4 regions of the Clostridium gelidum genome follow, and region 1 is predicted to be linked to each of the others. Evidence: riboswitches for the same ligand, from Rfam matches in the RefSeq annotation. Region 1 holds a riboswitch; each other region holds the start of a gene.

Region 1 (7,869 bases):
GTAACTATTAATATCCTTAATTTTAATTACTTAGACGGTGAAAGCTTTATTAAATGTTATGGTTTATTTGAAAAGGAGACTAAAAAGCCACTAACGGATTTGCTGGAGTTAATTTTTATTGAGTTACCTAAATTTAAGCTGTTTGGAGAAAAACATAAATCCATTAATCTAAATGAAGAATATAATGAAAAATTATACAAATGGTTAACATTTTTATCAAATCCAACTGGAAAGGAGACTGAGGAATTTATGAAAACTGATGGAGAAATTAAAGAAGCTATGGACGTACTCTACAAAATAAGTGGAGATAAGGAAGCTGTAATGCTTGCAGAAATGAGAGAAAAAGCAATTATGGATGAGCAGAGTCGATTTAACGGTGCAAGAAGAGAAGGACGAACAGAAGTATTAAAAGAAACTATAATAGATAATTTAAGCGAACTGGGAAATGTGCCACAGAATTTAATTGATTTTATAAATGAACAAGATAATATTGATGTATTAAAGTTTTGGACTAAAATTGCGGCAAGGGCGGAGAGTTTAGAGGAATTTGGAGAGAAAATAAAATAAGTAAAGTGGAATAATTTCCAATATTGTATCTAACCAAAGTATTAAGAGTATTAATTTTAAATTTTAATTATTCATATAATTAGGAAGCGTTATACGAAATTTAAAAAATCAATTGAAGTTATTGTATATTCTAGTTTTAAGCATAGAGGCACAGAATAATTTAATTTGAGATAAAAGCGCATCATTTGTGAGTAATGGACGTTTTTATCTTTGCTATTAATACAGTTTATTTAGATAAAAAATAAGGTAGAAGAAATCGTTATAATTTAATAAATATTGATTCGTAATATATAATAATTTATATGGAGAAGGTATCGTATATATATTCCAATTGATAATGTAAAATTTCAATAATAACTTATATAGTTATTAAAAGAATAAAATTAGTGAGCGGAAGGAAATTAAAATGAAAAAGTTAATTATGATTAATGGAACAATGGGAGTAGGAAAAAGCACAGTATGTAATATATTATTTAAAATGTTAAATAACAGTGTTTATTTAGATGGAGATTGGTGTTGGAATATGAATCCTTTTGTGGTATCAGATGAAAATAAAGAAATGGTAATAAACAATATTTCATATTTATTGAAATCTTACTTAAACAATTCAGGGTACAAATATATTATTTTCTGTTGGGTAATGCATGATGAGGCTATATTTAAACAAATATTAGATAAATTAAAGGAATTTGATTTTGAGCTTCATAAGGTATCATTAGTCTGCAGTGAAGAATCTCTTAAAAATAGATTAGATGTTGATGTTAAAAATGGTATTAGAAAAACTGATGTTATTAGTAGGAGTATAGAGAGAATTTCATTTTATGAAAAAATGGATACTGTTAAGATTGATGTAAGTAACATTACTCCACATGAGACTGCAAAGAAAATTTGTGAAATAGTTCAGTGATATTGGGGAAAATTCTGAATGAAAATAAAAGATTAAGAGAACAATTAGAGAAATTAAAGTAAATTAGCTAAAATACAATAGTAAAGTATGACGGAAATTATTTATATTTTATGTTGATGAGAAAGGATACACTATGAATTTTATTATTGAAATAGGAAACACAAATGATATTGATGAATTAGAAAAGCTTTATAACGATTTAAATGATCATTTGAAAGAGAAAGTAAACTATCCTGGATGGAGAAAGGGTATATATCCTGTTCGGCAAAATGCAATTGATGGAGTTAAACATGATAATCTCTATGTAGCAAAACATAATGGGAAAATCGTTGGTTCCATTATTTTAAGTAATGAACCTGAAACTGCATACTATAATACTAAATGGGGATTTGAGTCGGACTATACAGATGTTTTTGTTGTACATACATTTGTAGTTCATCCAGAATTTTTAAAATGTGGTGTAGGCAAAGCATTAATGGACTTTTCTATTGAATATAGTATTAAGTCACACGTCAAGTCAATTAGATTGGATGTTTATGAAAAAAATATACCTGCCATCAGGCTGTATGAAAAGTGTGGGTTTAAATATATTGATACAGTTGATTTAGGTCTTGGAAATTACGGGTTGAATTGGTTTAAACTATATGAAAAATTAATATGAGATAATTAGCATAATATTATTTTATGATGAATTATTACAAAGTTATACACTAAAAAATATAAAACAAAAGGAAGTGAATTTTAGTAGGGGTATTTATAATACACACTCTCACTAAAAACTAATTATGGAACAATTTAAATTTATAAAAAATTATTTAAAGAATGATAAATACAGAAAGAGTTTTAATGAATTAGGTAAGAAAACTTTTAGTATTAATTTTGATCAATGGTATAGGGAAGGATATTTAGGTGATAATTATATAAATTACTCTTTTCTTCATGAAGAAAAAGTTGTAGCAAATGTGTCTGCAAATAAGTTTAATATAATTCATAATGGAGAACTTAAAAAAGCAATTCAACTTGGAACAGTTATGACAGATGAACATTATAGAAATAAGGGACTCATTAGAAAGCTTATGGATACAATATTAAAAGAATATGAAAATTATGATTTAATTTATTTGTTTGCAAATGATAGTGTACTAGATTTTTATCCTAAGTTTGGATTTAAGAAAGTAATAGAAGGCAAATATGAACTAGATGCTAAGGAAATAACTGGGTTAGAATTAAACAATTGCAAAGTTATTAAATTAGATTTAGAAAATGAAGAACATAAAAATATTATTAAAAGATTAGCTAAAAATAGAGTTCCAATATCACAAGAACTTGGAATTATTAATTATAGTAGCATACTTAACTTATATTGTAATTATGAGTTTAGAGATGATTTATATTATATAAAGGAAGAAGATACCATTATAATTTTTAGAAGAGAAAATAATGTTGTTAATCTTTTTGATATTTTAAGTTCAGATGATTTTGATTTGGATAATATTATTTCAAAAGTTATTAGGAAAGAGGACAAGTCAATACAATTTAATTTTATACCAAAGAGTAAAAAGTATAAAATAAATTTTGAATTAGAGGAAAATACAGGAGATACTTTATTTGTTAAAGAAGGAAAAGGAAATTTAGAAGATGGAATATTATTTCCTAAAACATCACATACATAAAATGGTGAGAGATAAATTGCTATACTGAATTAATTCAGTATAGCAATTTATTATTAAGCAAAGATTATTTATATAATTTTATTAAATATATAGAAAGTATTGACAGTATTATAAAATGAATATATACTAAACCCATAGGAAATAAGGAAAAGAATTAAATAAAGAAATAAGAACTTATCAAGAGTGGTGGAGGGATAGGCCCTGTGAAGCCCAGCAACTAGATTATTAATTTATTTATTAATAATTTGTGGTGCTAATTCCTGCAGCTTTTGCTGATAGATAAGAGAGTAAATTTTCGGGAGCATTTTAAGTGCTAGAGTTTATTCTCTAGCACTTTTATATTATAAAAAATAGATCTTAATTATAAAAAATAGAGTAATTTATTTTGCAATCTTAAATCATGGTAATTAGATAGGAATTATTAAAATGAATAGTAAATAAAAAGATATAGAGAAGTAATTAGATTATAAAATTAGGGGGTAACAAACATGCCAAAGTTAAGTAACAGGTTAGACTGGTTTTCTGAATCAATAATCAGAAAAATGACAAGAATAGCTAACCAATATGGGGCAATAAATCTTTCACAAGGGTTTCCAGATTTTGATCCACCAAAGGAAATACTTGAAGCACTAAAAGATGTTTCGAATAAAGGACCACATCAGTATTCAATTACATGGGGAGCTCAAAACTTTAGAGAAAAATTAGCTTTAAAACAAGAAAAATTTATGGGTATAGATATAAATCCAGATGAGAATGTTCTTGTAACCTGCGGAAGTACTGAAGCAATGATGTGCGCAATGATGAGCGTTTGTAATCCAGGAGATAAGGTTATAGTATTTTCACCGTTCTATGAAAACTACACAGCCGATGCGATTTTATCAGGTTCAGAACCAATATATGTGGAGTTAAAACCACCAGCTTTTAATTTTGACAAACAAGAATTAAGAAATGCATTCAAGCAAAATCCAAAGGCACTAATTCTTTGCAATCCATCAAATCCAACAGGGAAGGTATTTACAAAAGAAGAACTTTTATATATAGGAAGTCTTGCAAAAGAATATGATACTTTTGTAATTACAGACGAAGTTTATGAACATATAATATTTAAGCCTTATAAACATACTTATTTAGCATCCTTAGAAGATATGTTTGAAAGGACAATATCATGTAGTTCATTATCTAAAACCTATTCTATTACAGGGTGGAGGCTTGGATATATAATAGCTAATAAAGATGTAATAGATAATTGTAAAAAGGTTCATGATTTTTTAACCGTCGGAGCAGCAGCACCACTTCAAGAAGCTGCAATTAAAGGTTTGGAATTTGGCCAAGATTACTATGATAAATTAAATGATATATATGAAAAGAAGAAGAGTTTATTCTTAAATGGTTTAGATAAAATAGGACTAAAGTATTATGAACCACAAGGTGCATATTATGTCATGGTTGACATATCTGAATTTGGATATGAGGATGACTATGAATTTTGCAAATGGCTTGCAAAAGAAATTGGGGTAGCAGCAGTTCCAGGTTCAAGTTTCTTTAGAGGAAAAGTAAATAATTATATAAGATTCCATTTTGCTAAAAAAGAAGAAACCTTAATAGAAGCACTTAAAAGGCTTGAAAAACTTAAAGAGTATAAAAAGTAATTTAAGTATCAAAGTAAAAAATAAAAATGAATAAGTGCTATAAAAATTTAAAAATTAAAATCTAATATTAATGTAAATAAAATCAATAAATAATTTTAAAATAAAATTAATAATTGATAATTATATAAAAATAAGCAATGAAATTTAGGGGGAAACGTAATGAATATTTTAAAAAAGGTAACAGCATTAGCAATTTTAGGAACTATAGGAATAGGTTTAGTAGGTTGTGGAAGTAATACGGATGCAAAGAAAGCAGAAGATAAAAAAGCAAATAAGAATATTGTAGTTGGAGTATGCCCAGGACCTTATGGAGATATGGTTAAGGAAGTCTTAGCTCCAGCTCTAAAAACTAAAGGTTATACAGTAACAACTAAAGAATTTAGTGATTATATCCAACCAGATAAAGCTTTAGATAATAAAGAAATTGATGCCAATTTATTTCAACACAGCGAATATTTAAAGAAATTTAGTGCAGATAACAATTTAAAGCTTTCAGCAGTAAAAGTTGTTCCAACACTTGGAATGGGAATATTCTCTAAAGAATTAACATCATTAGATCAATTAAAAGATGGTGCTAAAATAGCAATTCCAAATGATGCTTCAAATTTAGCAAGAGCTTTAAAATTATTAAAGGCGAATGGAGTAATTAAATTAAAAGATAATGTTGATGAAACTAAAGCAACTGAAAAAGATGTTGCAGAAAATCCTAAAAACATTAAATTTACTCCAATTGAAGGTGCTCAACTTGCTAGAAGTATAGATAGTGTTGATGCAGCAGCTATTCCAGGAAACTTTGCATTTGCTTCTAAATTTGATTATTCTAAAGCATTAGCTGTTGAAGCATTAACAGAAAATTATAAAAATGTCATAGCTGTAAGAACAGAAGATTTAGATAGTGAACTTGGAAAAGATATAAAAGAAGCAGTAGAATCTAAAGAATTTAAGGATGCTATAGAGAAGGGTCAATTTAAAGACTTTACAAAACCAGATTGGTGGAAATAATAATTTTATAAAGGTTGATTAATAAGATGTGTGAACTAATATCCACCAATAGGTTGGAATAAGTTCACACAAAATTGTCAAAAGGTGGTGAATATAGTGATTGAATTAAAAAATATAAATGTTGAATTTGAATTAAAAGGTGATATTGTACAGGCTGTAAAAGACGTAAATTTAACAGTTAACAAGGGTGAAGTATTTGGAATTGTAGGATTAAGTGGAGCTGGAAAGAGTACATTAGTTAGAGTTATTAATTTACTTCAAAAGCCATCATCTGGACAAGTTATTATAAATGGAAAAGACATAACTAGTTTAAACAGAGGCGAACTTAGAAAGACAAGGCTAAAAATAGGAATGATATTTCAACACTTCAATTTAATAAGTGGAAAGACAATATATGAAAATATTGAGTTTGTACTTAAAGCGAATAATTATCCTAAGGAGAAAAGAAGAGATAGAATTAATGAACTCTTAAGTCTAGTAAATTTAAAGGATAAAGAAGATGCATATCCTTCAAATTTAAGTGGTGGACAAAAGCAAAGAGTTGGTATTGCAAGAGCTATTGCTAACGAACCGGAAATTTTGCTTTGTGATGAAGCAACTTCTGCATTAGATTTAGAAAATACTGAAGAAATTTTAAATCTTTTAAAAGATATAAAAGATAAAACAGGAATTACAATTGTATTTATTACACATGAAATGGAAGTTGCAAAGAAATTTTTTAATAGAGTTGCAGTAATGAGCAAGGGTGAAATTATTGAAGTTAAGGATATATATTCAATATTTTCAGATCCACAACATGAAGTTACTAAATCTTTGATAAGCAAGAATTCTAATTTACAATTACCTAAAGAAGTTTTAAATTCTATAAACAAAGGGGAAATCATTAAGATTCATTATAAAGGAGATAATAGTTTAAAACCAGTTATATCAGAAGCTGCTAAAAATTTCAAAGTAGATATAAGTATTATTCATGGGAAAATAGATTATATAGATGGAAAGCCAGTTGGAACATTAATTGTAAATATAATTGGAGAAAAAGAAGAAATAAGTAAGGCAAAAACTTACATAAATAATAATGTAGTTAAGACTGAAAGAATTGTTAATGAATATATGGAGGTGATTTAATAAATGGATTCTACAATTGAAATATTAAAAAGTGAACTTGGGCAAGCTGTTTTAGATTCAGGAAAAATGATTGGAACAGCAATGATTATATCTTTAATTATTGGAGGAGCATTAGGTCTTCTTTTGTATTTAACCTCTAGTAAGTTATTTTTTAAAAACAAGCTAATTAATTCTATTGCAGGATTTGTTATTAATATAATTCGTTCACTTCCATTTATAATACTGCTTGTCTTATTACTTCCACTTACTAAGATAATAGTTGGATCTAATATTGGGCCAGAGGCTGCAACAGTACCTATTACAATTGCTGCTATTGCTTTTTTTGCAAGACTTTCTGAAGGTGCTTTTAGTGAAGTAGATAATGGTGTTATAGAAGCAGCTATATCCTCTGGAGCAAGTTTATATCTTATTCTATCAGATGTATTAATAGTAGAAGCATTTCCAAGTTTAATAAGAGGAATTACAGTTAATTTAGTAAGCTTAATTGGATTTTCAGCTATGGCAGGAATTGTTGGTGGAGGCGGAATAGGAGACTTAGCAATAAGGTATGGATATTATAGATATGAAACTGGAGTTATGATAGTAACAGTTCTTATTTTGTTAATATTAGTACAATCTATTCAAATTTTTGGAGATATACTTGCTACAAGGTTTTCTAGAAGATAGAAAACTTATATAATGAAAAAGATAATTTTGATATACTAGATGTAGAATTTAATGATTTTATGTCTAGTTATTTTTATAAATTTATAGGGGGCAAAAACATGGAATATAGTCAATTGAAAAACATAATTAAGGATGAAAATAGAGTTATTTTAGGAGAACATATAGAAAAAGAATATTTAACTGATGGTTTAGCCTTAGAATATGGAGAAGCAGATGCATTAGTTTTTGTGAAAAATACTAATGAGGTTGTTAATATTATAAGGTTTGCCAATGAAAATTT
Region 2 (7,869 bases), 1.4 Mb from region 1:
GGATTAAGTAGTACTGATCCAAGCATTGTAACTTATGACTCAGGTAAAGCTCTTGGAGATGATGGACAAGTAAGAAGCTTGATGACAAATTATATTCAAAAGCATGGAGAAATTAAACCAGAATGTTCAAATAACTGGAACATAGTAACAGGTAATACACAAAAAAAGTAGTTTAGACCTATAAAAAGTTCATGTATATCATGATAATAATCAATTTAGGGGGGATTTATAATGAAAAACTTATTAAGAGCTAAAAAAAATATAGCTTTATTAACTAGCTTGTTTTTAGCAATTACATTATTTACAGCTTTTCCAGTAATGGGATATGCTGCAGAGAATGAAAAAACTTTTGATATTATTGAGATAACAGATTTTCATGGAACATTGAAAGATTCATCAGGAAATCCAGTTGCAGGAGTTTTAGCAGATAGAATAGGTAATGTAAAAAAATCTAATTCTGATAGAACACTAATTTTTGGGGGCGGAGATTTATATCAAGGTTCTGCAGTATCCAACATTATGAAAGGGGTTCCAGTTCAAAAAGTTATGTCACAAATTGGCATGGAAATAACAACCCTTGGAAATCATGAATTTGATTGGGGATTAGATACAACTATAAATACAACTATGAAAGATGCAACTTATTCAATAGTTTGTAGTAATCTTTATAGTAAAGAAACTGGTAAGAGAGTATTTGAACCATATAAAATTATAACTAAAGATGGCTTAAGAATTGCAATTATTGGTGGAATAACACGTGAAACAGAAACTAGTGTAACACCTAAATATGTAAAAGATTTTGAATTTAAGGACCTTGCAAATGAAATTAATTCGGTTGCAGCACAAATCAAGCAAGATAAATTGGCAGATGTTACAATAGCGTTAGTACATGAGGGAGATAAAGGTGATAATGCTACAGGACCATTATTTGATTTAGCCAATAATCTTAAAAATGTAGATGCAGTGTTTGGCGGACATAGTCATACTAAAACTGCTACAATAGCTAAAACCACTAATATTCCAGTTTATATTGCAGCTTCTAATGGTAAGGGATATATAGATGCTAAATTTAAAATCACTAGTGACAAGAAAATTATATTCGATGTACCAAGTCTTACAGCTAGCTATATAGCTTTAGATAATGAGAATGGATATAAAGCTAGTAATCCACAAGCAGATAGTTCTATTAATAAGATTGTAGATGAGGCTAATAAGGAAATAGATCCAATGACAAAGGTAGTTATAGGATATAATAAAGATAAAATTTTAACAAGAACATTAGATGAATCTCCATATGGTTCATCAGTTTTGGGTAATTGGGCATCTGATATTACAAGAAGTGCAGTTAATGCTGATGTTGGTTTTCAAAATAATGGAGGACTTAGAATAGATATACAACAAGGCGATATTACAGTAGGTACAATGTGGCAATTTATGCCTTTTGATAATACAATTTATAAATTAAATATGACAAAGGCTCAATTAAAAGAAGTTTTAGAGCAAGCAGTTGCAGATAAAAGTAAGGGGTTACAAGTATCTGGAATTAAGTTTACTTATGACTCAAGTCTTACAGAGGGGCAAAGAGTTAAGTCTATAATAAGAGAAGACGGAACAGCAATTAATGATACTGAAAGATTATCTGTAGCAGTTCCAGATTTTGTAGCTCAAGGTGGAGATTCATTTACTGCATTTAGAAAATGCGGTGGATTAAATATTGCAAATGATACTCATGTTGTAATAAGAGATACTTTTATAGATTGGTGTAAATCTAATAAAGATAAAAATGATAAAAACACAATATCAAATGTAGATGTTAAAAGAATGGTTAATCAAGTAACAAGTAGCATAGGAACTTGGAAAAATGAAGGACAAACTTGGAAATATATGAAAGATGGAAAAGCTGTTAGTGGATGGAATGAAATCAATGGGAAATGGTATCTAATGGATTCAACAGGAGTAATGCAAATAATGTGGAATCAAGTGGATGGAAAATGGTATTTCCTAAATGATGACGGAAGTATGTCTACTGGTTGTTGGGTAAATACTAATAACAATTGGTACTACTTAAACGGAGATGGTTCAATGGCTTCCAATACCATTACAGCTGATGGATACGCATTAGGCTCAAATGGAGAATGGATAGCTTAAAAAATAGAAAAATTGTATTGTAGGATTAAGAGGTGCTATATAATAGCATCTCTTTTTCTATGAAATTAAGTTTTTAATGTGAAATGGAATTGATATAAACATATGGAATCAAGAATATTGAGATGAAGTTTTCAGGCTTAAATAACGTTTCTGTACGCAAAACTTAAGATAAATTATGATAATCATAATAATTTATAAAAATACTTGCAATATTATTAATAAGTATATATAATAAAACTAATCCGATGACAATACTAAGGATTGAGAAATTTATGGTTATTTTTTAGATATTGACAAATGAAAAAAATGCTTATATAATCATGTCAGAAACTAAATTAAATAATCGTGTATCTTATCAAGAGTGGTGGAGGGACTGGCCCTGTGAAACCCGGCAACCGAAATGTTGGTTATTTTATCGATATTTGTATGGTGCTAATTCCAGCAGCTTTAGCTGACAGATGAGAAGATAAATTTGTATAGTGTATTAAGCGCTAGAGATTTATTCTCTAGCGCTTTTATTTTAGTTATCTGGAAACAATGTCAAAGGAGGAAAAGTGTTTTGATAGAAATTAAAAACGTAATTAAAAGTTTTGGTGAAACACAAGTTATAAAAGATGTATCAATAAGCATTAAAGAAGGCGAAATTTATGGGATAATAGGACATAGTGGAGCAGGGAAATCTACACTGCTTAGATGTATAAATGGACTTGAATCGTATAATGGAGGATCTATTAATGTAATGGGGAAAGAAGTTTCTTCATTAACAGGTAGAAGTCTTAGGGAATTTAGAAAAGATTTAGGAATGATTTTTCAAAACTTTAATCTTATGAAAAGAAAAAATGTTTTTGATAATATTGCACTTCCTCTTGATATATGGGGCTACAATAAAAGTGAAATAGAAGAGAAGGTGTTAGATTTACTTAAGTTAGTTGGGTTAGAAGACAAAAGATTAAGCAAGCCATCAGAACTAAGTGGAGGGCAGAAACAAAGAGTAGCCATAGCAAGAGCGCTTTCATTAGATCCTAAAATATTACTTTGTGATGAAGCAACATCAGCATTAGATCCTAAAATAACAAAAGATATTTTAGCCTTACTTTCTAAAATCAATAAAGAATTAGGTATAACAATAGTAGTAGTTACCCACCAAATGGAAGTTATAAAAGAAGTTTGTGAAAGGGTTGCTTTATTAGATGGAGGAGAAATAAAGGCAGAAGGAAAAGCAGAAGATTTATTTTTAAAACCTGGAACTTCATTAAAAAAGTTTTTAGGGGAAGAAGATGAACTGTTACCAGATGATGGAGTTAATATTAAATTATTTTTTCCAAGCAATTCTTCAGAAAATGCACTTATAACTAAAATGGCTAGAGAACTTGAAATAGATTTTTCAATAGTTTGGGGAAAACTTGAAAAATTTAGAGAGGACATACTAGGGGGACTTGTAATAAATATAAAAGAAGAAGATAAGGATAAGGTTATAAAATACCTTGAAAGTAAGGATATTCTATTGGAGGTGATTGAATAATGAATGAGATAATAGGAAAAGCTTTAATAGAAACGTTAGAAATGGTTTTTGTATCAACTACTTTTGCAGTTATTTTAGGATTTATACCTGCAATTATATTAACAATTACTGCCAATGATGGATTAAAGCCAAATAAAATTATTTATAATATTTTAGATTTTATAGTTAATACATTAAGAAGTTTTCCATTTATTATATTGATGGTAATAATTATACCTTTAACTAGATTAATTGCTGGCAAATCTATAGGTACAGAAGCAGCTATGGTTCCACTTACAATTGCAGCAGCACCTTTTGTTGCAAGAGTTATAGAAGCATCATTAAGAGAAGTTGATAAAGGTGTGATTGAAGCAGCAAGATCTTTTGGAGCATCAAATCTTCAAATTATATTTAAGGTCATGCTTAAAGAAGCAGTTCCTTCAATAATGTCAGGAATAACTTTAACAATAATAAGTATTGTTGGATATTCAGCAATGGCAGGGGCTATTGGAGGTGGAGGACTTGGTCAAGTTGCAATAAGCTATGGATACCAAAGATTCCAAACAGATGTAATGATAGTAACGTGTATTATTTTAATTATAGTAGTACAAGGACTACAATTTTTAGGAAATTATTTTTATAATAAATTATCAAAATAGGGGGAAAAAATATGAAAAAGAAATCAATTTTATCAGTAGTTTTAGCAGGAATAGTGGCACTCGGATTAGTAGGTTGTGGGTCTGGAACTAATACAGGAAGTAAAGATTCTAAAAATGACAAGGTAATAAAAATTGGAGTAACACCAAAACCACATAAGGAAATAGTAGAAATAGCTAAACCATTACTTGAAAAAGAAGGATATACAGTAGAAATAACTGAATTCAATGATTATGTTCAACCTAATACTGCGGTATCAGAGGGGTCGTTGGATGCGAATTTCTTCCAACACATGCCTTATTTGAAGGAACAAAATGAATCAAAAGGATTTAAATTAGTTTCAGTAGGAGCTGTTCACTTAGAGCCAATGGGGTTATATTCCAAGAAAATTAAGAGCCTAGATGAACTTAAAGATGGAGCTACAATTGCTATTCCTAATGATCCATCAAATGAAGCTAGAGCATTAAAACTACTCGCAGGTAAGGGAATAATAAAAATTAAAGATGGTGAATTAGTTACACCAAAGGATATAATACAAGATGGTGGAAATTCAAAAAACTTAAAGTTTAGCGAATTAGAAGCGGCAGCAGTTCCAAGAGCAATAGATGATGTTGATGCAGCTGTAATAAATGGTAACTATGCAATAGATGCTAAATTCAATCCAACAAAAGATGCAATTATAATTGAAGATAAGAATTCAGAAGCTGCTAAGCCTTATGCAAATATAGTTGTTGTAAAAGAAGGTAATGAAAAACAAGAAAAAATTCAAGCTTTATATAAAGCATTGACTTCACCAGAAGTTAAAGCATTCATAGAAAAGGAATATAGTGGAGCAGTAATTCCAGTATTTTAATGAAATATAGAATAAAAAATATATGTAATTTAATTAGGTAAAATATCCTTTACAAGTACATCAAATGCTTGTAAGGGATTTTTTCTTTAGCTTTATCATTTGATAAAAATAATGTATACTTTTAATTATAATTAGGCAAATAATGTTTTTAATTGTAAACAACAGTATTAAGATGTTTAAATATAAAAAAGTAGAATTTTTCTTAAAAGGAGAATGAGTTATGAACATATCAGAGGTTAATGTTAAGTTAGTTGGGAGTGACATATTAAGTATTATTAATGAGTTTGTTAAAGTTGATGGATTGATTTTAAATAATGTATTTATTGAAGATGGAATAATATTAGAAGGAAGTCTTAAAAAGGGAATAAAGATAGATTTTTTTGTAAAAGTAGAATTAATCGAGTGTGCTCATAATATAATTGTAGCTAGAATTGTTAAAGCTAAAATTCTAAATCTTGGAATTTTTAGAATTCTAAGAAGTTTTGCACTAAAGCAGCTAGCAAAAGCATTCAAGGAATATGGAATAGAGAGCCAAAAGGATAAAGTAATAATTAATATAAATACGTTACTTAAAGGTGTGCCTTATGTCGAGCTAAATATTACCGAGATTTTTATGAAGAGATCAGAATTATGGGTTGAAGCTAGTAATGTTAATATTTCAATAGCCGGAGAATTAATAAAGAAAGTTGAAGCAGAAGAAGTTAAGGAAGAAAATGAAGACAATATAGCTGAATTAGAAATTGTAAATAAGACTCAAGACAATTATTCTAGAGGAAGAGAGATTTTAGAGGACAAGCTACCAAGAAGCGTTAAGGAATATAAAGAATATATATTTATATTACCAGATGTAATTTCTCTAATTTATAGATTACTTAGAGATAAAAGAGTACCTTTGAAAACTAAGTTAATAATGTCAGCAGCTATTGCATACATAGCAATTCCTACAGATATAATACCGAGTAGCATACCATTTATAGGCGCAATTGATGATATTGGAGTTGCATTTTTTGCTTTAAACAAAGTTCTTGCAGATGTGCCATTAGCCATAATAATAGAAAATTGGCAAGGTAAAAATGAGTTACTTTTAGTATTAAAAAATGGAGTTGAATATTTAGTTGATTTTACAGGGGCTAGAAATGTAAGTAAATTATGTGATGTAGTGAGAGAATTGTCTACATTGTAAAATAACTTGTGATATTTGGATATAATATAGATGAATAAGGATCTGAAGAAGAAAGGAACAAAGCAATGGCAAAGAAAGTTTATGCAATACAATGTGGATTTGATGTTAAGAACAATAAGAAAGTAGAAAATATTATAGTTAATACTTGGGACGAATGTTTAAAATATGTAAAAGGCGTAAAAGGAGCTAAATATAAGAGCTTTGAAAGTATTGATGATGCAAAGGCATATCTAAATGAAGGAAATAGAATGCTTAAAAAAAGTGATAACAAGTATCCTAAAGATTGCCTTCATGCTTATGTCGATGGTAGTTATAATTCTTCTGATGGAAGATATTCTTATGGTGTAGTTTGTGTTAGTAATAATGTTGTAGAATACATAGAAAGTAATGCTGCGAAGGATACATCAGAAAAGAATGTAAGACAAGTTGCAGGAGAGCTTAAGGGCGCTGTTAGAGCTGTTGAATATGCTTCAAGCAATAATAGGACAAAGATAGTTTTATTTCATGATTATGAAGGCATAGCACATCATGCAACTGGTGCTTGGGATAGGAAAGAAGAGTCATCTATGGAATATTATGATAAAATGCAAAAATTAATGAGTTCTGGAATTGAAGTTATATTTGTTAAAGTGGACAGTCATACAGGAGATTTATTTAACGAACTTGTGGATGAAAAATGTAAGCAATGTTTAGGCATAACTTCTGATAAAATAGTTCAAAAATGGCTTAATAAAAATATTATAGAAGTTGCTAATAATGAAGTGAAAGCTGAAATTTTAAGCATAGCGCCTAATTGTGCTAATAATATAATAATAAGTGGTGAGAATAAATTTATTGATGAGAGTATAGATGTTATAGAAATTGATAAAACAACAAATGAAAATGATCAAATTGATGATGAATTTAGATTTGAACAAATTGTAAATTTATATAAAACTAATTACAAAGAAGGAAAAAAGGTGATTTCAAAACTACTAAGTAAGCAAAAAGAAAGCTTTATTTTATATTTACTAAGTCATAATAAATAAGGCAAAAAATTGCCTAGAATGCTGAATTATTATTTTTTGAATGTTTATAACTAGCACATTTAGTTATTATTTATTTTCTTTCAGATTCCTAAGTTTGAAATAGATAATAAATGTAGAAAAAATTAACTTGGATAACTTTTTAATTTCTGCACAATCTATATTTAGAAAATAAATTAATATTAAAGAGGTGTTAATTATGCAAAGATTTTCAAAAGGAATGATGGCAGGAATTTTAATTGGAGTAGCTGTTGAAATGGCTATGATGCCAATGTATGACAGAAGTACTCAAAGAACAATGAAAAGAGCAGGAAGAAAAATGAGAAATATGGCTGAAGCTACTTATAGTGGCATGCAAGATTGGATGAGATAAATATTGTCTTATTAACGTTTTCATAAAATTTTGAATTTAATTTAATATGAGAAGATATGAAATAAATTTTTTAATAATTAATTTCATATCTTTTTAATTTATGTACAAATAATGTAAGAAAATATTTTG
Region 3 (7,869 bases), 1.8 Mb from region 1:
GTGTAAATTAATAACCTACTCAGATAGAAACACTATCTGTTTTTAGATAACTAAAAATAGATAGTGCTTCTATTTTTTTGTTTAGAAAATTTGGAATTGGATATAATCTAAACTAAATTAATAATATTTTAAATGGAAATCATAAATTTGGGATTATAAAAATACAATAAAAAAATATTTATGTATTATTTTTCATAAAAAGGGAACTATAACAATAGGAGGTGTTCATATTGGACAAAAATTTAAAAGAAAAGTTTAAAAATTTAATTAGGAAGGAGGGATTTTATATCGCTTTATTCCTTTGTCTTTGCATAATAGTTACTGTTGGAACTATTTCCTACAAAATGATTAGTAGTAAAAATGAAGTTAATAAAGTAGAAGAGATAAATAAAGATTTGACGTTGAACTCTAGCAATGAGGAAAAAACAATTAATGAGATTCCAAATGCAGAGAGAGTAGAAAAGGCTCCTGATACTAGCAAAAATAATGTTGATAAAACAAAGGCTGAAAAATCTACTACTGTAGCTACAACTAATACTATGAACTTTTCAAATCCTATAGAGGGTATTGAAAGTAGAAAGTATACTTACCCTGCACCAGTAAAGATGGAAGAAGGTGTTTATAGAACCATTAGAGGTGTGAATTTACAATCAAAAATAGGAACTGAAGTTAAGGCAGCAGCAGAAGGAATAGTAGAACTAATAGAAAATTCAGGTGTTGAAGAAGGCGTAGTTGTAGAAATTAAACATGCCAATGGATTAAAAACAAGATATGGAAATCTTGACTCAAACGTATTGGTAAAAAAAGGAGAAAAGGTTAAAGAAAATCAAGTGATTGCTAAAGTTGGAGACACTGCAAAGGTATTTAGTAAAGAAGTATTTGGAGAATTTTTAAATTTACAAGTAATTGATGCTAAGGGCGAGCAAGTTAATCCAGAAAAGTATTTTACATTAAAGTCCAAGTAAAATATTAGACATATAAAAAACAAATATTAGTCATTCATTTTAATTAAAATGAATGACTAATAAGAAAATAATTATTTGAATAAAAAAATTGTAAGATAAAAACTAATAAAAGATAAAATCAAGGAAGTGGTATTTTGAAAGATTATATTGAGGAAAGGGTATTAGATGTTGCAAAGTATATTATAGATTCAAAAGCTACAATAAGGAAAACAGCTAAAGTTTTTGGTGTTAGTAAAAGCACGATTCATAAAGATATGACAGAGAGACTTCTAAAAATCAATCCTGAAATTGCAGAAGAAACACATTTAATTTTAGAATTAAATAAGGCTGAACGACATATTCGAGGTGGAAAGGCTACACAAATGAAATATAAAATTATTGAATCTTAATAAAATTAAGTCTATAATATAATATTAGTAGAATTATGTAAACATAGGTATTAATATGTATTATAGGAGTGAATAAAAGATGTGCTTTTGGAGAACGGGGACAGACCTTGCAATTGACTTAGGGACAGCAACTGTACTAGTTTATGTGAAAGGTAAAGGGGTAATATTAAAAGAACCTTCTGTTGTAGCTATAAATAAAAATAATAATAAATTGTTGGCTATAGGGGAAGACGCAAGAAAAATGATAGGAAGAACCCCTGGAAATATAATTGCAGTAAGACCATTAAGAGATGGAGTTATTTCAGATTATGATATAACACAAAAGATGCTAAAAGAATTTATAAAGAAAGCATGTGGAAAACGAAATATTAGAGCACCTAAAGTGATTGTTTGTGTACCATCTCAAGCTACAGAAGTTGAAAAGAGAGCTGTTATTGATGCAGCGATGAACTCCGGTGCTAAGAAAGTTTATTTAATAGAGGAACCATTAGCAGCAGCTATTGGAGCTGGCTTGGATATTACTAAACCAAATGGATGTATGGTAGTAGACATCGGAGGCGGTACTTGTGATATTGCAGTTATTTCATTAGGTGGAGTAGTGGAAAGAGAATCAATAAAAGTAGCTGGCGATAAATTTGATGATGCTATAATAAAATATGTACGTAACGAATACAAATTGATGATAGGCGAAAAAACTGCTGAAGATTTAAAAATAAATATTGGTTCAGCGTTCAAAAATTCTAGGAACTTAGCATGCATGATGAAGGGAAGAAATCTTATAACAGGATTGCCAGATGAAATAGAAATTACGACAGAAGAAATAAGAAATGCAATAAAAGAGCCTATAGAAATTATAGTAGATACAGTAAAGAAAGTATTAGAAAAAACACCACCTGAGTTAGTTTCAGATATAATAGAAAGAGGAATAGTAATGACAGGTGGAGGAGCATTAATACATGGCTTAGATAAGCTTATAGAATTTAAAACAGGAGTGGTAACTACTGTTGCTGACGACTCTGTTGAATGTGTTGCTAAGGGAACTGGTAAAGTACTTAGTTATATAGATAAGCTAGATAGTGACGTAAATTCACAACAAATAGTTCTTATAGAATAATGTGTAAATAACAGTCGAAAAAATATATTTTTGACTGTTATTTATTTTTAAATGCCACTTAAATCATAGGGAACTGTCCACGATTTAAATTATAAGATTCGATAAATGCTCTAGATATAATTTTAGCCATGTTCATAATAAAAGAAAGTCGGATACTACGTGAAAAAAACAATTCAGAATTATTAATTGAATCGACAATACCTATAATTGATGCAATTCCAACCTCAGGAAGTTCTTTTCCAACTCCTTTGCCAGGGTGTATTGCATAGTCTCTTATACGAATTTCTCCGATATCTTCAGTATCACCTAAGCAAGCATCAACACCGATTATAGAGGCATTAGGATGATTAGAATATATTTCATCTAAACGTTCATCTATATTTAAGGCATGAATTGGAGTGGATAGAGTTCCGTAAACGGGTAGGGGGAAAAAGTTTTCTGTCAATATAGATCCAACTAAAGGACCTAAGCAATCTCCAATGCATTTGTCAGTGCCAATACAAACTATTACAGTATTTTTAGTGATGTAATCTTTGATTTCTAGAGTTAAGTTATAGGAGATGGTAGAGTTAACATTAATATCTTCTTTATTCAAGGATAGATACCCCCTTTATAAAATATATATATGAGAAATATAGAAAAAATAGTATAAAAAAATAATTTGTGGAAAATAATACTAAGAAAGGAGGTAAATATGAAAAAAAAATTAATATGTTTATTTTCAGTTTGTATAGTAATAACAAATATTTATTTAATATTTTATTGGGAGCCACAAAGTAAGTGTGTGACTCAAGAAGAGGTTAGTAAGGAAGCTGTATCTTATTCTCAAGCAGTATATAAATTTGATAAGAGAAAAGTATTAGAAAGATTATCATCTAATGATAAAAGAGACCTAGAAAAAATAATTAAAAAATTATCTGCATTTGATTTAGGAAAAATAAAAGAGTATTACGAAGATTATAATGATGAAGAAGGTGTAGTAAGTATTTTTACATTGTTAAGGCAAAGACTTACAACAGGAGATTACAAACAAATACATGAAATAAGCTCTTCATTTCTGGATTTAGAGCGGATTGATCAAAAGATAAAAAAAATAGGATCACTATATTAAACAAGAGTATTTTGCAGTAATTTAGAGAAAAAAAGACTTAATTTGACTAGATTGAGTGATATGGGAGTTGAAATAAAAGCTTTTTGAAGATATACTAATCATTGTTGATTGGTAATAAATCAATAGTTTTAAATAACTAAATATGGAGGAGTTCCCGAGTGGCCAAAGGGGGCAGACTGTAAATCTGTTACGTTAGTTTCGATGGTTCGAATCCATCTTCCTCCACCATTAAAATGGGCGCATAGCTCAGCTGGGAGAGCACCTGCCTTACAAGCAGGGGGTCACAGGTTCGAACCCTGTTGTGCCCACCATTTAAAACGAAGTTTATAACTATTACTTGTTAACTGTTAATTCTTAACTCTTACTCTTAACTAAACAATGTGCTGGCATGGCTCAACGGTAGAGCAGCTGACTTGTAATCAGCAGGTTGTAGGTTCGATTCCTATTGCCAGCTCCAGTAAGATAATGCAAGAAAATAGATAGGTGAAAAACTTGTATTATAACAACAATTAAATATGGAGGAGTTCCCGAGTGGCCAAAGGGGGCAGACTGTAAATCTGTTACGTTAGTTTCGATGGTTCGAATCCATCTTCCTCCACCATTAAAATGGGCGCATAGCTCAGCTGGGAGAGCACCTGCCTTACAAGCAGGGGGTCACAGGTTCGAACCCTGTTGTGCCCACCATTTAAAACAAAGTTTATAACTATTACTTGTTAACTGTTAATTCTTAACTCTTACTCTTAACTAAACAATGTGCTGGCATGGCTCAACGGTAGAGCAGCTGACTTGTAATCAGCAGGTTGTAGGTTCGATTCCTATTGCCAGCTCCAGTAAGATAATGCAAGAAAATAGATAGGTGAAAAACTTGCATTGTAATGACAATTAAATATGGAGGAGTTCCCGAGTGGCCAAAGGGGGCAGACTGTAAATCTGTTACGTTAGTTTCGATGGTTCGAATCCATCTTCCTCCACCAAGAAAAGAATAAACTTAGTTTATTCTTTTTTATTTGTCAACAAATAAAAAGAGCATATAACTATATGGGGTGTTTGAAGTTATATTTTTACTTAACAATAAGGAAAAATTAAATCAGAGAACAAAAAAATGTATAAAAACAAAAAACAATCATAGGACAAAAAGATTAATTTGAAATGTTGACTAATTATAAATTTTATGATAGAATACTGTTGAAAATTAAATATAGAACTCTTATCAAGAGAGGTGGAGGGAAAGGGCCCTATGAAACCCGGCAACCTGTATTATATAAGGTGCCAATTCCTGTAGATATATTTCTACGAGATAAGAAAAGGATTATTAAAATCGCACTCTTCTTATCGAAGGGTTTTTTTTATTTCAATTTATAAGTTTGTACAGACTTAAATTACGAAAGAATAATAAAAATTCCAAATGATTAGCAACAAATTTGTAATTATATAACAATATAGTATTTAATCGCGAGTAAAGCTATATTACATTTTAAAAGTTAAGCATATATATTTTGTTAAGAGAAAATAAAATTATAAGAAATGATAAAAAGTTAAGTTGAGGGGAGAAAAGTATGAAAAAGTTATTTACTTCAGAATCAGTTACAGAAGGACATCCAGATAAGATGTGTGACCAAATTTCAGATGGTATTTTAGATGCTATTTTAGCAAGAGATCCACTTGCTAGAGTTGCTTGTGAAACATGCACAACTACAGGTATGGTTATGGTAATGGGAGAAATATCAACAAATTGTTATGTTGATATTCCTAAAGTAGTTAGAGAAACTGTAAGAGAAATTGGATATGATAGAGCTAAGTATGGCTTTGATTGTGACACTTGTTCCGTTATTACAGCAATAGATGAACAATCAGCAGATATTGCTATGGGTGTAAATGAAGCATTTGAATCTAGAGCAGGTGAAAAGGATGATGTTGAAGCAGTTGGAGCTGGAGATCAAGGTATGATGTTTGGTTTTGCAACTAATGAAACAGAAGAATTTATGCCACTTCCAATATTTATGGCTCATAAATTATCAAGAAAGCTTACAGAAGTAAGAAAGAACAACACATTAAGTTATTTAAGACCAGATGGTAAAACTCAAGTTACTGTTGAATATGAAGACAATAAACCAAAGAGAATTGATACCATTGTAATATCTACACAACATGATGAAAAAGTTACTTTAAAACAAATTCAAGAAGATCTAAAAAAATATGTAATTCAAGCTGTTGTACCAGCAGAATTATTAGATGATGAAACTAAATATTTCATTAATCCAACAGGAAGATTTGTTGTTGGAGGACCTCAAGGAGATTCAGGATTAACTGGAAGAAAGATAATTGTTGACACATATGGTGGATATGGTAGACATGGTGGTGGAGCTTTCTCAGGAAAAGATCCAACAAAGGTAGATAGATCAGCTGCATATGCTGCAAGATGGGTAGCTAAGAATTTAGTTGCTGCAGGAGTTGCTGACAAGTTAGAAATCCAATTAGCATATGCAATAGGTGTTGCAAAGCCGGTTTCTATTGAAGTAGATACTTTTGGAACAGGAAAAATTGGAGAAGATAAGGTAGCTGAAATAGTAGAAAAAGTATTTGACTTAAGACCAGGAGCTATAATAAGAGATCTTGACTTAAGAAGACCAATCTACAAACAAACAGCTGCTTATGGACATTTTGGAAGAAATGATCTTAACTTACCATGGGAGCAATTAAATAAAGTAGAAGAAATAAAAAAATATTTATAGAATAATATAAGAGCTGTCTCAAATTTATTTTGAGACAGCTCTTTTTAGATACATAGGAACTTTTACAATGCAAAATTAAGGAACAAATTCTCTACAGATTAAAAAATAAGTAGATATAAGAAAATAATCGGTAATGGACAACGAGCAATGTTTAATTATTTTAAAGTATATATATATTGCAATTTACAATTGACAATTGTGGATGAAATTCTTACAGAATTTCTTAAATTTGAAATGAAGAATCATTTTGCAACATATATATTATGATATAATTGAAAAAGAAAAATAAAAGTGAAATTTTGAAATTAAGATTTGTGTTAGAATTAAGTTATATTGTCAAGAATATGAGTAAATATTATATAAAAGATTTGGAGAGATTCTATGGAAGTTCTAAATGGTTTTGTTGAGAACATTGTTTTTAAAAGTGAAGATACTGGTTATGTAGTTTGTAAAATTAGGAATGAAAAAGAGTTAGTTAGTGCTGTAGGGACAGTTCCTTTTATAAAGGAAGGTCAAAATGTCAAATTAACAGGATACTGGACAGTACATAAGCAGTTTGGAAATCAATTTAATATTCAAGATTATGAAGAACTTATTCCAACTTCCTTAGATGGAATAGAAAAGTATTTAAGTGCGGGAATAATACATGGAATTGGACCAGTTACAGCTAAGAAGATAATAGAACAATTTGGTAAACAAACCTTAGATATAATGGAAAATCACATTGAAAGACTAATGGAGATAGAAGGTATAGGAGAGAAAAAGTTTCAAATTATATATGAGTCTTATATAGAACAGCAAGGTCTTAAAAATGTGATTTTATATTTCAATAAACATGGAGTAACTAATAATCAATGTATTAAAATTTATAAGAAATTTGGATCAAATGCAAAACAAATAGTATCAGATAATCCTTATATATTATGTGATGAAATTTCAGGTATTGGATTTAAAACAGCAGATAGAATTGCCATGAGCATTGGAGTAGAGAGTATCTCAGAATTTAGGATTCAAAGTGGAATTAAGTATGTAATGAATCAGTTTTGTGCTACGGGAAATACATTTATGCCTAAAAGTAATATAATAGAAGAATGTGAAAAAAATTTATTGATATCTAAGGAATTAATTGAAAAAAATATATATGATATGGCAGCGCAGCAAAAAATAATTATTGAAAAGATAGATGATGTTGAAATTGGATTTTTACTTCAATATTATTATTGTGAACTTGGGGTAACGAGTAAAATTATTACTTTGGGATTGCAACAAATACAAACTATAAATTCAGATGTTGATTTTGAAGTTGATGTTTTTGAAAAGGAGCATAAAATACAGTTTGCAGAGTCTCAAAGAGAAGCAATTCTTGGTGCATTTAATAATGGTATAGAAATAATCACAGGTGGTCCTGGAACGGGTAAAACGACAATTATAAGGGCTATAATCCATATTTATGAAAATAATGGTATGAAAGTAATACTTGGAGCTCCAACTGGAAGAGCAGCTAAAAGAATGACTGAATCTACAGGAAGAGAGGCAAAAACAATACATAGACTTTTAG
Region 4 (7,869 bases), 1.4 Mb from region 1:
AACGAAGCCCGACATATATGAATATATTGCAAATCCCGATAATATCATGTAGGTTGAACATTATAAGCTTTACGTGCATCTCAGGAATTCTATAATTTAATTATATCATAACTTTTTATATTTTCAAGAATATTTTAATAATAGATTTCTATCCATAGTAATCGCTTAAAATATCCTCCATTTCATTATCAGTTAATTCATCTGAAAATGCTGCTATAAACTTGAAATAACTAGCTTCCCCACTATCCATTCCAAGTTCTTTATACTTAGATTCTATTTCAAATTCTTCCATTATCTCTTCAATTATAGATTCTACATTGTCTACTGCAATATCTCTTAAATATGGAATATAGTATTCTTTATACCATTCATCACTTTCTGGCTCAAAATCACTTTCTTCAGTTGAATAAGCTTTTGCTGAACTTAGCTCTTCTTTATCAAAGTCATAATAAAATCTTATTATTGTATAATTACTTTTTAGTTTTAATTCTTCTATGTCTGCTAAATCATTATCTTCTAAATAGTTTATTATTTCTGAACTTTTCATTTATCTCACCTCTACTTAGTATAATAACTTTTTATATTCTTTTTTTATTTCTTCAAACTCTTTATCATCTTCTACAGCATTCAATTCTTCATTACCATCTTCATCTACATCTACTCTAAAAGCAAACATGTCTTCGCTTCCTTCATCTACTGGTGATAATAATAAATAACCTTGTTCTCCTAAATAAACCTTTGCTATTGCCTCAAAATCAACTTTATTTCCATCTTCATCTTTGAATGACATTATTTCTTTTTCTTCCAAAACGTTCACCTCATCTTTTATTTCTAACTTTATTATATGATATTTCATGTTTTTGTCTATATTTTTTTAATATTTTCTCTAATAATTGTGATTATTTTTCTAATTTTCTGTATTAATTCACAATTTATAATTCATAGTGAGTTCATTATATGTATATTCCTAACCACTAAAAATTATATTTTTCTTACACATAAAAAAATAAGCTCAATGCATTTTCAATATATCGCATTGAGCTTTTTGATTCAAAATTCATATGAAAATTCTTATTTACTTTGTGTTTTCTAATTGTAATATATCTTGCTGTAATTTAAACTCTCCAAAAACACTATAAATATCTTTATTTCTCGCTTTTGCCACTGCCTTCACTATTGCATATGCTATTACACTATCAGCAGAATGATGCAAGATAGCTCCAACAGCTGTTACTATTAATAATTGGTAGACATTAAACCCTATAAAAGGTATTACCACTAACATTTCTAGTATGCCGTGAATAGGTGCTGTAATAATTGCTGCTTTAGTATAACTATGATTTTTCATAATTATTTTTGCTCCAATATATCCCACAACAATATGTGTTGCTGCTCTTGCTACTACTGGTGCTGGTGTTCCTGATAATACAAATCCAATTGTAGAACCAATTCCAACTACAATTGCAACTGCTGGTGATATAAGCATTGATAACATCATTGGTACATGTGCAGCTAATGTTGCTGTAAATGGTGGAATAATAATCTTTAAAAATCCAAATTGAATAGGAATTATAATTGCGAGTGCAGTAAGTAATCCTGCATATACCATTTGTTTAATTTTAATATTCATTTATTTTATTTCCTCCTCATCTCTCTACTGTATATACACTAGTATATATTATATATCTCCGCAAGTAAATATTTTTTATAAACTATGTACAATTTTATGTATGCTTTCTTTAAATAAATTTTAATTTCTTCCTATAATGTTGTATTTATTTTGTACACCTTTTATAATATAATTAGCTTTATAAGTTATATTTATACATTAAAGAAATAAAATAATTCTTATGATATTATCTTTAAAATTACATATTCAAGACGAGGAGATTAAAAAAATGGAAAAAATAAATATACTTGGTACTGGTTCTGCTATGGTTACAAAGTGTTACAATACATGTTTCACGTTATCAAAAGACGAGGAACATTTTCTTATTGACGCTGGTGGAGGTAATACCATACTATCAAATTTAGAGAAATTAAATATATCTATTGCCCAAATACATAATATGTTCATATCACATAATCACAACGATCACATATTAGGCAGTGTTTGGGTTATTCGGGCTGTAGCTCAGAGTATATTAAATGATAAATATACTGGAAACTTAAATATTTATTGTCATGAAACTTCAATTACTGCAATAAGATCAATTTGTTCATTTGTTCTTCAAAAAAAATTCTTAAAGCTATTTGATATTCGAATCATATTTAATGAAATTGAGAACAATTATACAACTACCATATTAAATAGAACTACTACTTTTTTTGATATACATAGTACTAAAGATCTTCAACATGGATTTAAGACTATATTATCAAATGGTAAATCTTTAACGTTTTTAGGAGATGAACCTTATAGAGAAAATATAAAAATCTATAGTGAAAATGTAGATTATCTATTCCATGAAGCATTTTGTCTTTATTCTCAAAGAGAAATATTTAAACCCTATGAAAAACATCATGCCACTGCAAAAGATGCATGTAGAAATGCTAAAGAATTGAAAGTTAAAAATGTTATTTTATATCACACAGAAGATAAAAATTTAGAGCATAGAAAAGATTTATACATAGCTGAAGGCAAAGAAGAATTTGATGGCAATATCTATATGCCTGATGATTTAGATGTAATAGATCTAATATAGATATCCACATTTTAAATACTCAAAAAAATGGAAGGTATGCTTTTCTAAAACAATTGCATACCTTCCATTTTTATTGATTAGTAGTAACCTTAAAATTCTAATATTGCTAAAAGTATTTTTATATTTCTAAGCAAGTATTAAATTATAATATTAAGACAATACTTTCTTTGCAATTTCCACCGATTCTTTTGCATCTTTTGCATAGAAATCAGCCCCTATTCTATCAGCTGATTCTGCTGTTAGTACTGCTCCACCAACAAATATTTTACCATTATAACCATCAATTCTTAAAGCCTTTATTGTTTCCTCCATGCTTCTAACTGTTGTTGTCATAAGAGCACTTAATCCAATCAAAGATACCTCATGCTTTTTAGCTTCTGAAACAACCGTTTCAATAGGTACATCTTTACCTAAATCTATCATTTCATATCCGTAGTTTTCTAAAATAACTTTTACTATATTCTTTCCTATATCATGAATATCACCTTTTACGGTTGCAATTATTATCTTACCCTTTGAGATAGATTCAGAGTTACTCTTAGCTATTTCAGCTTTTAGAACAGTAAATGCATTTTTTACAGTTTCCGCAGCTTGTATTAATTGAGGTAAGAATAATTCTCCCTTTTCATACTTATCTCCTACTACATCTAAAGCTGGAATTAAAAATTTGTTAACTATTTCAAGTTCTTTATATTCCTTTAAAAGCTCTATAGTTGCTTGTTTTGCTTCTTCTTTTAGCCCTTTAACAACTATATATTTCAAATCATGCTCTAAATTAGAATCATCTACATTATTTGAATTCTTACTATTCTTTGTAGTAGCTTCTCTATTTAAATCAATATTAGCATAATTTTTAATATAAACTTCTGCACTCTTATCGTGATTGTATAAAACATTATAAGAATCTATAACTCTAGTCATTCCACTTGCATTAGGGCTCATTATAGGCAAATCCAATCCATTTGCAAGTGCTAATGCTAAAAATGTCTCATTTATTAACTCTCTATTTGGAAGTCCAAAAGATATGTTAGAAACTCCAAGTACAGTTTTAACACCTAATTTTTCTTTTACCATTCTTACAGCTTTTAATGTTTCTTGAACCTCTTCTTGTTGCGCTGATACAGTAAGTACTAAGCAATCAATAAATACATCTTCTTTTTTTATTCCATATTCCGCTGCCCTCTTTACTATCTTTTCTGCTATTGCAAATCTCTCTTCTGCTTTAAGCGGAATCCCATTATCATCTAAAGTTAATCCAACAACACTTGCTCCATATTTTTTTACTAGAGGAAGTATTTTGTTTAAAACCTTCTCTTCCCCATTTACTGAATTTAATATAGGTTTTCCATTATAATATCTAAGTCCAGTTTCTATTGCTTCTACATCTGATGAATCTATTTGAAGAGGAATATCCATTATTCCTTGTATTTCTTTAACTACCTTATGCATCATCTTAGGCTCATCAATTTCAGGCAATCCCACATTAACATCCAAAATATGAGCACCGGCTTCTACTTGAGAAATAGCTTGCTTTAAAATATAATCTAAATCTTCATTTTTTAATGCTTCTTTAAATAATTTCTTACCAGTTGGATTAATTCTTTCACCTATTATTCTAACCCCATCTATTCTTACAACCTTTGATGGTGTACAAATTGCAGCATAATTTTTATTTTCTACAGGTTCAAGCTTTTTACCTTTTACGCGAACGCATAATTCTCTTATATAGTCTGGAGTTGTTCCACAACAACCACCAATTACTCTAACACCTAAATCAATAAGACCACACAAAGTATCTGCAAATTCTTCCTTTGTCACATCGAATTTTGTCTCATTTCCTATTGATAATGTTGGAAGACCTGCATTAGGTTGCACCATTACAGGAATATGTGCTAAATTACATATCTCTTCAATAATAGGCTTTAATTGTTTTGGTCCAAGTGAACAATTAACCCCAAGTGCATCTACTCCTAATCCTTCCAAAACCAATACCATAGCTTCTGGAGAACATCCTGTAAATGTTCTTGAATTTTCTTCAAACGTCATTGTAGCAAACACAGGTAATTCTGAATTTTCCTTTACTGCAAGTATTGCTGCCTTAAGTTCGTATAAATCAGTCATTGTCTCAAGTAAAATTATATCTACTCCAGATTTGACCCCTTGAACTACTTGCCGTTTGAAAATTTCATAAGCCCTATCAAAGCTTAGAGTTCCCATAGGTTCTAAAAGTTCCCCTATTGGTCCAATATCTAAAGCAATATATGTATTACCATTACCCTTTGCTTTTTTAGCAATAGAAACAGCAGCATCGACAACTTCTTCAACTTCTAAATTGCAAAGCTTCAATTTAAGTTCATTTGCTCCAAAAGTATTAGTTGTTATTACATTTGCTCCACTATCTATGTATTCTTTATGAATTTCTTCTATTATAGCTGGTTCGTTTAAATTTAAAACTTCTGGATTCTCTCCAAGCTTTAATCCCTTTTTTTGAAGCATTGTTCCCATTGCTCCATCAAATATTAATATGTTATTTTTTATATATTCCTTAAGCCCCACAACTTTCTCCCTCTTTCCTAAAACTACAATTTTCATAATTATTACATTCTTTGCAGCTCTTTTTTTTCTTTTCTATTCCACTATTCACTATTCCTATTATTGCTGTAACAGATTTCCTAGGAAATAACAAATTGTTTTCTGATACTGTAAGCCCTATTTTCTTTTGAGCATCTAATGCTCTTAAGAAAGCATTTTGAACATCTAAAGGTAAATCTCCATAACCTGGACTATATCTAAATGTTATATTCATTCCATCTAAAATAGCCTTTTCTTTAACACTATTTTCTACTATATCACAAACTTCTTCTACTGCTGTTGTAGCACAAGCATCTAATATTAATGCTTTTGTTAAGTTCGTTTTTTCATATAATCTTGTTTGTCTTTCAATGTCATTACCTAATGTTACTGCCATTAATACACATTCTGTTGAATTCTTTAAATGCTCTTTTATATCTTTGCCATTTAAAATCAAATTAGTAGTAATAACCTCTACTCCATCATCACTTATCTTTATATTTTTATAACTATAAATAACTCTAGGTGTTATTACTTTTTTTATTTCTTCTCTACATTCTTCAATTGTTTTATTTAGATTCTCATCTATATCTTGACCTTTGTAACCAAGGTATCTAAGTACCTCTTCTTTATTTATCTCAAGTTCAAAAGCATCCATCTATTGCTTCACCACCTTCCATTTTTGACAGTAACAAAAAAAGCCTAAAGGTATTCCTTTAGGCTTAACAGCTCTTAAACACCTTATCTATCAGTTCTTACACTGCAGGATTTAGCACCTTATATATTTTTATAAAAATACATCGGTTGCTGGGTTTCTTCGGGCCAGTCCCTCCACCACTCTTGATAAGTTCTTATATTTAGATTATTATATATTATAAAATTTTGTTTGTAAAGCATTTGCAAATGTTTAAAATACAAATTTACTTTTTTATCGTGTTTTTACTAATAATAAAATTATAGAAATAGCACTAAAAGTAAAACTCATTAACATTATGTAATTTACAACTTGCACAGTCGTAAATCCTTTTTTCTCTAATCTAAAATGTATTTGACTTCTATCTGCTTGATATACTGGTTTTCCTTCTGAAAATCTTTTAAAAATGACAAACAAGTTATCAAATATTGGCACTGCCAATGCTAATATTGGTATGAAAAGACTCATTACAGTTGCCGACTTAAATGCTCCATCTAATGCTGTAATACTTAAAATGAATCCTAAAAAGTTTGCTCCCGAATCTCCCATAAATACCCTTGCCGGAAATTTATTATAGTATAAAAATCCTAAAATAGCTCCAACTAATATTATGGATACTACTGCTGATTCAAATTGTGTTGATTCAGTTTGGTTTAATATTATTGCTGCTGCAAAAAATGTTATAGCAGATATTAAAGATAATCCTCCTGCTAATCCATCCATTCCATCAGACCAATTTATTACAGTTGTCACTCCAAATATCCAAGTTATTGTAAGCCCAAATTGTATTGTCTCATTTAATCTAATAAGTTCACCTGTAAATGGATTGGTAAATCCCGAAAAAATAAAATTTGCTTTAAAAACTAAAATTGCTGCTAACAATTGAATAACTAGTCTTGGGAATATAGGAAACTCTTTTCCCTTTGTCTTGTACCAGTCATCTATTAGTCCAATTAAAACTATCATTGTCGATGCTACAAACACAGTCAGTTGTTGCATTAACTCAACTTTTGCAAATATAAAATAGGAAACAAAAAAGCCTATATATAAAGCTATTCCACCACACAAAGGTGTTGGCTTTTTATGTTGTTTTCTTTTATTAGGCTTATCTGTAAATTGCAATTTATCAGATATTTTCATAAGAAAAGGCATGGTAATTAATGATGCTAAAAGTGAAACTACCATTGCTAATATATAATTCATCTGTATTACTCCTTAGTTAAGTCTATGGCAGTAAATTATATCCAAGTCTTCCACTTCATTTTACTACCTATTTGATTATACTATTAAAAATATTTTATATCAATTACAAAATTATTAAGGTTTAAATAGAATATTTCACCTTAAACATAAAAAAGTCGCTCCCAAAATGACTTTTAAAAAATCATTTTGGAGCAACTTCTGAGTGATGATTATCCTCTTTGTTCAATCATACTCTTAACTTTCATTAATCTAGTTATAGAAGCTCTTTCATTTTCATCTAATCTCATTCTAATATACTTTATAGTTTCCTCAAGATCTGGAATTGTTCTATATTCAAGAGCGTTAACTCGTCTTCTAGTCTTCTCAATTTCATCAGCCATAAGCTGACAAGATTTTTCTACTTCTGCAAGTTCTAGAAGCTGTGGAAGTATTCCATATAGTTTTGAAAGTGTATCGTCAAGTTCTGAAGAAGTATTTGCAAATCCGTAAGGATATATGCTTCCTTCATCTCCTTCAAGTTGCCTTTTGAAGTTCATTACAGGAACAGATACACTCATTATATTTTTTTCTTTAACATCAACTGTAATGTGTTCTTTAGGATAAACAATTGCTTCTTCTAAGAATTCAAAGCTCATTACAGCTCTTGCCATAACAAAATCTTTAAGTGAGCCTTCTAGCTTTTCTTCCACTTCTTTT

The links. A riboswitch is a leader RNA that binds a small molecule or an ion and turns the genes downstream of it on or off. The one in region 1 is predicted to bind S-adenosylmethionine.
Region 2: another riboswitch for S-adenosylmethionine. It lies ahead of psyc5s11_RS04840 (methionine ABC transporter ATP-binding protein); the one in region 1 lies ahead of psyc5s11_RS10845 (pyridoxal phosphate-dependent aminotransferase).
Region 3: another riboswitch for S-adenosylmethionine. It lies ahead of metK (methionine adenosyltransferase); the one in region 1 lies ahead of psyc5s11_RS10845 (pyridoxal phosphate-dependent aminotransferase).
Region 4: another riboswitch for S-adenosylmethionine. It lies ahead of psyc5s11_RS17995 (vitamin B12 dependent-methionine synthase activation domain-containing protein); the one in region 1 lies ahead of psyc5s11_RS10845 (pyridoxal phosphate-dependent aminotransferase).

The regions. Positions count from the first base shown of each region.
Region 1 is NZ_AP024849.1:2,458,188-2,466,056, forward strand. It holds gene psyc5s11_RS10825 (Rpn family recombination-promoting nuclease/putative transposase) at 1-567, shown strand, start outside; gene psyc5s11_RS10830 (AAA family ATPase) at 974-1,474, shown strand; gene psyc5s11_RS10835 (GNAT family N-acetyltransferase) at 1,608-2,135, shown strand; gene psyc5s11_RS10840 (GNAT family N-acetyltransferase) at 2,260-3,147, shown strand; SAM riboswitch class I at 3,319-3,433, shown strand; gene psyc5s11_RS10845 (pyridoxal phosphate-dependent aminotransferase) at 3,636-4,796, shown strand; gene psyc5s11_RS10850 (MetQ/NlpA family ABC transporter substrate-binding protein) at 4,956-5,798, shown strand; gene psyc5s11_RS10855 (methionine ABC transporter ATP-binding protein) at 5,895-6,923, shown strand; gene psyc5s11_RS10860 (methionine ABC transporter permease) at 6,927-7,589, shown strand; gene psyc5s11_RS10865 (FAD-binding oxidoreductase) at 7,688-7,869, shown strand, end outside.
Region 2 is NZ_AP024849.1:1,034,093-1,041,961, forward strand. It holds partial or broken gene psyc5s11_RS04830 (bifunctional metallophosphatase/5'-nucleotidase) at 1-171, shown strand, start outside; gene psyc5s11_RS04835 (5'-nucleotidase C-terminal domain-containing protein) at 232-2,148, shown strand; SAM riboswitch class I at 2,498-2,613, shown strand; gene psyc5s11_RS04840 (methionine ABC transporter ATP-binding protein) at 2,708-3,670, shown strand; gene psyc5s11_RS04845 (methionine ABC transporter permease) at 3,670-4,308, shown strand; gene psyc5s11_RS04850 (MetQ/NlpA family ABC transporter substrate-binding protein) at 4,320-5,159, shown strand; gene psyc5s11_RS04855 (YkvA family protein) at 5,380-6,342, shown strand; gene psyc5s11_RS04860 (ribonuclease H1 domain-containing protein) at 6,408-7,370, shown strand; gene psyc5s11_RS04865 (YtxH domain-containing protein) at 7,567-7,740, shown strand.
Region 3 is NZ_AP024849.1:655,618-663,486, forward strand. It holds gene psyc5s11_RS03125 (M23 family metallopeptidase) at 231-965, shown strand; gene spoIIID (sporulation transcriptional regulator SpoIIID) at 1,100-1,354, shown strand; gene mreB (rod shape-determining protein) at 1,434-2,468, shown strand; gene yyaC (spore protease YyaC) at 2,527-3,063, opposite strand; gene psyc5s11_RS03145 (hypothetical protein) at 3,163-3,579, shown strand; tRNA gene psyc5s11_RS03150 (tRNA-Tyr) at 3,724-3,807, shown strand; tRNA gene psyc5s11_RS03155 (tRNA-Val) at 3,815-3,890, shown strand; tRNA gene psyc5s11_RS03160 (tRNA-Thr) at 3,962-4,036, shown strand; tRNA gene psyc5s11_RS03165 (tRNA-Tyr) at 4,097-4,180, shown strand; tRNA gene psyc5s11_RS03170 (tRNA-Val) at 4,188-4,263, shown strand; tRNA gene psyc5s11_RS03175 (tRNA-Thr) at 4,335-4,409, shown strand; tRNA gene psyc5s11_RS03180 (tRNA-Tyr) at 4,470-4,553, shown strand; SAM riboswitch class I at 4,784-4,883, shown strand; gene metK (methionine adenosyltransferase) at 5,136-6,311, shown strand; gene recD2 (SF1B family DNA helicase RecD2) at 6,693-7,869, shown strand, end outside.
Region 4 is NZ_AP024849.1:3,905,488-3,913,356, forward strand. It holds RNA gene ssrS (6S RNA) at 1-90, opposite strand, end outside; gene psyc5s11_RS17970 (hypothetical protein) at 149-547, opposite strand; gene psyc5s11_RS17975 (DUF1292 domain-containing protein) at 563-808, opposite strand; gene psyc5s11_RS17980 (ECF transporter S component) at 1,076-1,630, opposite strand; gene psyc5s11_RS17985 (MBL fold metallo-hydrolase) at 1,899-2,705, shown strand; gene psyc5s11_RS17990 (homocysteine S-methyltransferase family protein) at 2,856-5,261, opposite strand; gene psyc5s11_RS17995 (vitamin B12 dependent-methionine synthase activation domain-containing protein) at 5,251-5,934, opposite strand; SAM riboswitch class I at 6,015-6,126, opposite strand; gene psyc5s11_RS18000 (MraY family glycosyltransferase) at 6,205-7,173, opposite strand; gene psyc5s11_RS18005 (V-type ATP synthase subunit D) at 7,383-7,869, opposite strand, start outside.